2 linked regions of the Leisingera sp. NJS204 genome follow. The protein of the gene in region 2 interacts with the protein of the main gene of each other region in a pairwise test. Links are inferred from orthologs where the notes say so. Each region holds a gene or a part of one and is shown on either strand. Other genes may lie near its edges.

Region 1 (2,921 bases), 1.4 Mb from region 2 along the record:
AGGCAAAGAACGCGCAGCTTTTCAGGCGAATTAGATGGAGTTCGTTAACCCTTCATAAACCGTTATGGATCAAAGACGGGAATAAGGGAGACGCGCGCTCCGTCAATCACAAGCTTGCCTTGGTCGGGGAAATTCACGGTGATCTTGCCGCCCGCGTTCGATTGCACCTGCCCGACACCCCATTCAGGGTGATCCGGGTGCCGGACGAACATGCCGGGGGCTAAAATAGCGTTGAGGTCATTCATTGGCGGGTGGCCCAGTTCGGAGGAAGTATAAGTTATGGGTGTAGATAACGCCAATCTGGCTGCTTTGGTAGGGTCCCGGATCTGCCATGATCTGATCAGCCCTGTCGGTGCCATAAACAACGGTCTGGAACTGCTTGGAATGGCTGGCAGCATGTCCGGCCCCGAGCTGGAGCTGATCTCTGACAGCGTCGCAAATGCCAATGCCCGCATCCGTTTCTTCCGCATCGCCTTTGGCGCTGCCGGCGACCAGCAAATGGGCCGGGCCGAATTGATTTCGGTGCTGGAGGACATCAGCAAAGGCGGCCGGATCAAGTACCAATGGTCGCCTCTGGAGGGATGCACCCGCAGCGAGGCGCGCCTGTCCCTGCTGGCGGCTCTGTGCCTGGAATCCGCCCTTCCCTATGGCGGCACAGTTAAGATTTTCTGCGCCGGCGGCAAATGGACGGTAATGGGCGAAGGCCGCAAGCTGAACGTGGATGATGAGCTGTGGGCGCGGGTCAGCGGCGGCAATTCAAATGCCGAGATCACGCCGGCGCTGGTGCAATTTGCGCTGCTCCCCGAGGCCGCAAAGGAAGCAGACCGCACCGTCCGGCTGGAGCAGAGCCTGGAAAAGATCACGCTGCAGTTCTGATTCGCAGCTATTTCCGCAAAGAAACGCCGGGCCAGCCGCCCGGCGTTTTGCGTTTTCTGCCGGTTACGCCCGGGTGGTGCCGTCGCCGCGCACCAGATATTTAAAGCTTGTCAGCTGAGTAGCGCCGACCGGACCGCGCGCGTGCATCTTGCCGGTAGCAATCCCGATTTCCGCGCCCATGCCAAACTCTCCGCCGTCGGCAAACTGGGTCGAAGCATTGTGCATCAGGATTGCGCTGTCGAGTTCGGAAAAGAACTTCTGAACTGCAGCCTCATCCTCGGTGATGATGCAATCGGTGTGCTGAGAGTGATACGTGCGGATGTGCTGGATTGCTTCATCAAGGCCCGCTACTTGCTTGGCAGCAATGATGGAATCCAGGTATTCCTTGCCCCAGTCCTCGGAACTGGCAGCAGTCATACCACTCGGTCCGGGAAGTCCGGCTTCAGCGCGGATTTCCACGCCGGCGGATGCCAGGGCTTCCAACACTGCTTTACCCAGCGTTCCTGCGATGTCCTGATGGACCAGCAGGCATTCCGCGGCGCCGCAGATCCCGGTGCGGCGGGTCTTGGCGTTCAGCACCACATCCAGCGCTTTTTGCGGATCGGCGGCTTTGTCGAGGTAAATATGCACGATGCCTTCAAGATGGGCAAAAACGGGCACCCGTGCCTCGCGCTGGACCAGACCCACCAGGCCCTTGCCGCCACGGGGCACAATGACGTCGACATAGTCTGTCATGGTCAGCAGCTGCTGCACCGCAGCCCGGTCGCGGGTTGGCACCAGCTGCACAGCATCTTCGGGCAGGCCCGCGGATTTCAGCCCCTCGGCCAAGCAGGCATGGATTGCCTGACTGGAATGAAAGCTTTCCGAACCGCCGCGCAGAATGACCGCGTTACCTGATTTCAGGCAGAGCGCGCCGGCGTCCGCCGTCACATTCGGGCGGCTTTCATAGATTACCCCGATCACCCCAAGCGGCGTGCGGACGCGCTGGATCTTGAGGCCAGTGGGCTGTTCCCACTCTTCCATCACTTCGCCCACCGGATCGCGCTGTTCTGCCACCGCGCGCAGGCCGTCGACGATGCCTTGAATACGGGGCTCGTCCAGCATCAGCCGGTCCATCATCGCGTCGGACAGGCCTTTGGTCCGGCCGAACTCCAGATCCTTGACGTTCTCGGCGATGATCTCAGCCCGGCGGCTCCAAACCGCTTGGGCTGCGCCGATCAAGGCGGCATGTTTGCGCTCAGCACTGGCCGTGGCCAGGATCTGCGCCGCTTGCTTTGCACGTTTGCCAAGCTCCGCCATCACAGCGGGAATGTTTTCATTGTCTTTCATGTGTCTCGCGCCCTTGCCGGTCCTTTTATGGCACATCGGGTGCCTGCCGGCTGGAATAGATTATCAGATGGTCTGCTCAAAGCGCCATATCATCGCGGTGGATCAATGCGGCGCGGCCGGGATAGCCCAGCGTGGCCTCGATTTCCTGCGATTGGCGCCCTTGGATGGCGCGGGCTTCGTCCGCTGTATAGCGTGACAGCCCCTGCCCCAGTTTGCGCCCGTCTGGGCTAAGGATGGCCAGCGGATCGCCGCGGCCAAAGTCACCCCCCACATGACGCACACCTGCGGGCAGCAGGCTGTTACCTGACATCAGTGCGCGCGCAGCGCCTTCGTCGATGGTCAGAACACCGCGGGTCTTCATCGCGCTGATCCAGCGCTTTCGTGCGGCCTGCGGGTCGCCTTGCCCGGTGAACCAAGTACACGATGCGCCATCTTCAAGTGTTTTCAAAGGGTTCAATGGCGAACCTTCAGTGATTACCATGGCGCAGCCGGCTGCAGTGGCCATCTTTGCCGCCAGCAGTTTGGTGATCATCCCGCCTTTGGACAGGCCGGAAACACCATCGCCGGCCATCGCCTCAATCTCCGGTGTGATCTTGTCAATCCGGTCATAACGTTTGGCCTTGGGATCCAGCGCGGGGTTGGCGCTGTAGAAACCGTCAACATCGGACAGCAGGATCAAGGCATCGGCACCAACTGTCACCGCCACCTGTGCAGCC
Region 2 (2,926 bases):
GCCAGTGGTCTGGCCCGGAAACACATGCGCGGCAATCTCGTCCAGAATACGCGCCGCCAAGGCACCCGCCTTGTGCATGCCGGCAAAATCGCCGGCTTCATGAATGCGGATGCCGTCCTTGGTTGTGCGGCCGTCTTTCGATCTCATCAGGCGGAGCTCCATCGGGTTTTGTTCCGTAGCTATCTAAGGGGTCTTGGCCAAAAGGGCCAGAGGGGGCAGCGGCGGCTTGGTGGAACTTTTTCAGCCTTGCTGCGTTGGACCGGGAGAGCGGAAACGGCACAAGCCAGGAGGAATGCAGCGGCATGGATAACATTGATGACCTGATGAAGACTGAGATTTACGGAGGAAAATCACTGGCCGATCTGGTGACGCTGGAATTTCTGGCACAGGCCTTGGGCAACGTGCTGGCCGCAACTGTCATTCTTCTGGCAGGCTTCATCGCCGCGCGCTGGGTCAAGCGGCGGATCGTGGCACTGGGCGATACCCACGCCAAACTCGACGTGACCCTGTTTCATTTCCTCGGCAATCTTGCGCGCTATGTCATTCTCGCCTTTGCGGTGCTGTTTGTTCTGAATACCTTTGGCGTCAAGACCACCTCGATTGTGGCGGCCATCGGTGCTGCCGGCCTGGCGATCGGCCTGGCCATGCAGGGTGCGCTGTCGAATGTGGCAGCAGGCGTGATGATCATCCTGTTCCGCCCGTTCAAGCTGGGTGATTTCATCGATGTGAACGGCGAAATGGGCACGGTGCATGAAATGACGCTTAACAATACTGTCATCGCCAGCCTCAGCAATCTGAAGGTGATCATTCCCAACTCCGAGGTTTGGGGCAATACCATCACCAATTACTCGTCTTTCGACACCCGCCGGGCAGAATGGACTTTTGGTGTCGGCTATGGCGCCAACCTGGCCACGGCAGAACAGGTGATCCGCGACACGATCATGGCCGACAGCCGCTCGCACAGCGATCCGGAACCCTTCATCCAGGTCAATGCGCTGAACAGCAGTTCGGTGGATTTTCTGGTGCGTGTCTGGGTCGATGCAGCCGAGTACTTTCAGTATCAGGCCGACATGAAGCGCAAGGTCAAAGAAGCACTGGATGCAGCCGGGGTCGACATTCCCTTCCCGACCCGGACACTGGTTCACGCCGAAGCTGCCAGCCAGGAAGACGAGGCCAGCAAGGCCGCCTGACCAGCAGGCCGGCGTTGCTAAGGTGCAGCGGCGATCGGTGCGCCGGCCTCGATCCCTTGCGGCGTGATCCTGGTGCCCAGCACCAGCCGCTCCACCCCGGCCGAATAGGCGCTGGCAAAGGCGGCGGCATAGGCCGGGTCGATATCTGCAGCCAGTTGAAACCGGTCGCAGTCGGTGCGTTGCACCAGATACAGCATCACCGCGCGGTGGCCCCGGGCCGCCATATTGGCCAATTCGCCAAGGTGTTTTGTGCCGCGGGCGGTGACGCTGTCCGGGAATTCCGCCAGGCCCGGTTCCCGCGACAGCGTCACGCTTTTCACCTCGACATAGCAATCCGGCAGACCGCCTTGCTGCAACAGAAAATCGACGCGGCTGTTCTCGCCGTATTTCACCTCCGGGCGCACGGTATTATAAGCGCTAAGTTCCGCGATCTCTCCGGCTTCCAGCGCAGCCCGCAGGGCGCGGTTCGGAACCGAAGTATCAACGCCGGTGAAATGGCCGTCCGCGTGCTCAACCAGGCGCCAGCCGTATTTCAGCTTTTTCTTCGGGTCGTCGTTCGGCTCCAGCCAGATCTTCATGCCCGGCTCTGCCAGCCCCATCATGCTGCCGGGATTGGCGCAATGGGCGGTAGCCTCGCGCCCGTCCTCCAGCCGGCAATCGGCAAGGAAACGTTTGTAGCGGCGGATCAGCACGGCGGGGATCAGAGGGGTTTCAAAGCGCATGGGCTTAGGCCTATATCTGCAAAGACGAGGTATCAAGGGAGGAAGATCATGGCCAATCCAACGGCTGCCATGCTGGTCATCGGAGATGAAATCCTGTCGGGCCGCACCCGCGATGCCAATATGCATTATCTGGCGGGCGAGCTGACCAAACACGGCATTGATCTGATGGAAGTGCGCATCGTCAGCGATGACGAGGCCGCGATCATCGGCGCGGTGCAGGCGCTGGCCGGGGCTTACGGCCATGTATTCACCAGCGGCGGCATCGGTCCAACCCATGACGACATTACAGCCGATTGCATCGCCAAAGCCTTTGACGCGCATCTGGACGTGCGCGGCGACGCCCGCGCGATCCTGCAAGCGCATTACGACACCCAAGGCTTGGAATTGAACGAGGCCCGCCTGCGGATGGCACGCATTCCGGAGGGCGCCGCGCTGATCGAAAATCCGGTCTCGGCCGCGCCGGGGTTCACCCTTGGAAATGTGCATGTGATGGCCGGTGTACCGCTGATCTTTCAGGCGATGGTGGCCAGCGTGATGCCGACCCTGACCGGCGGCCAGCCGATGCTGTCGCAGACCCTGCGGGTGCTGCGCGGCGAAGGGGAGATTGCCGGACCGCTGCGCGTACTGGCCGAGGCTTATGCGGATCTGTCAGTCGGCTGTTATCCGTTCCAAAAAGACGGCGCCTTTGGCGCCAATATCGTGATCCGCGGCACCGATGGCGCGCGCATTGATGCGGCAATGACAGAACTGGCAAAGGAGCTGGATCAGTGACCACCGATCCCCGTTACTACGCCGTGACCGACGCGACATGGCCGCCTGCCGCCACCCGCAGCCTGGGCCCCGTGACCCTGCGCGACGGTCAGGGCGGCGGCAGCCGGGTGTCGGCGGCGACCGTACACGGCACTGCCTCGGATGCGGAAATTGCCGCCGCTGAGGACGCAATGCGCGCGATGGGCCAGGACTGCCTGTTTATGATCCGCGATGGCGAGACGGATCTGGACGCGCAGCTGGCTG

What was found.
Region 1: the proteins of sfsA (region 2) and ETW24_RS09975 interact in binary tests that used the Escherichia coli proteins (3 or more experiments, as listed by UniProt). The link is inferred for Leisingera sp. NJS204 from one-to-one orthologs.

What each region holds. Positions count from the first base shown.
Region 1 is NZ_CP035417.1:2,028,705-2,031,625, reverse strand. The notes cover bases 73-2,921. They hold ETW24_RS09975 (glutamate-5-semialdehyde dehydrogenase), read right to left. Parts: upstream 2,206-2,921; coding sequence 940-2,205; downstream 73-939. Other genes in these bases: proB (glutamate 5-kinase), read right to left, coding at 2,282-2,921; ETW24_RS09980 (histidine phosphotransferase family protein), read left to right, coding at 280-876; ETW24_RS09985 (DUF3553 domain-containing protein), read right to left, coding at 73-245. Outside these bases: more of ETW24_RS09985, read right to left, coding at 63-72. UniProt on the Escherichia coli protein: Catalyzes the NADPH-dependent reduction of L-glutamate 5-phosphate into L-glutamate 5-semialdehyde and phosphate. The product spontaneously undergoes cyclization to form 1-pyrroline-5-carboxylate.
Region 2 is NZ_CP035417.1:3,431,760-3,434,685, forward strand. Bases 61-2,914 are described here. They hold sfsA (DNA/RNA nuclease SfsA), read right to left. Parts: upstream 1,913-2,914; coding sequence 1,208-1,912; downstream 61-1,207. Other genes in these bases: map (type I methionyl aminopeptidase), read right to left, coding at 61-147; ETW24_RS16680 (mechanosensitive ion channel family protein), read left to right, coding at 303-1,190; ETW24_RS16690 (competence/damage-inducible protein A), read left to right, coding at 1,961-2,683; ETW24_RS16695 (GNAT family N-acetyltransferase), read left to right, coding at 2,680-2,914. Also shown: more of map, read right to left, coding at 1-60; more of ETW24_RS16695, read left to right, coding at 2,915-2,926. UniProt on the Escherichia coli protein: Binds to DNA non-specifically. Could be a regulatory factor involved in maltose metabolism.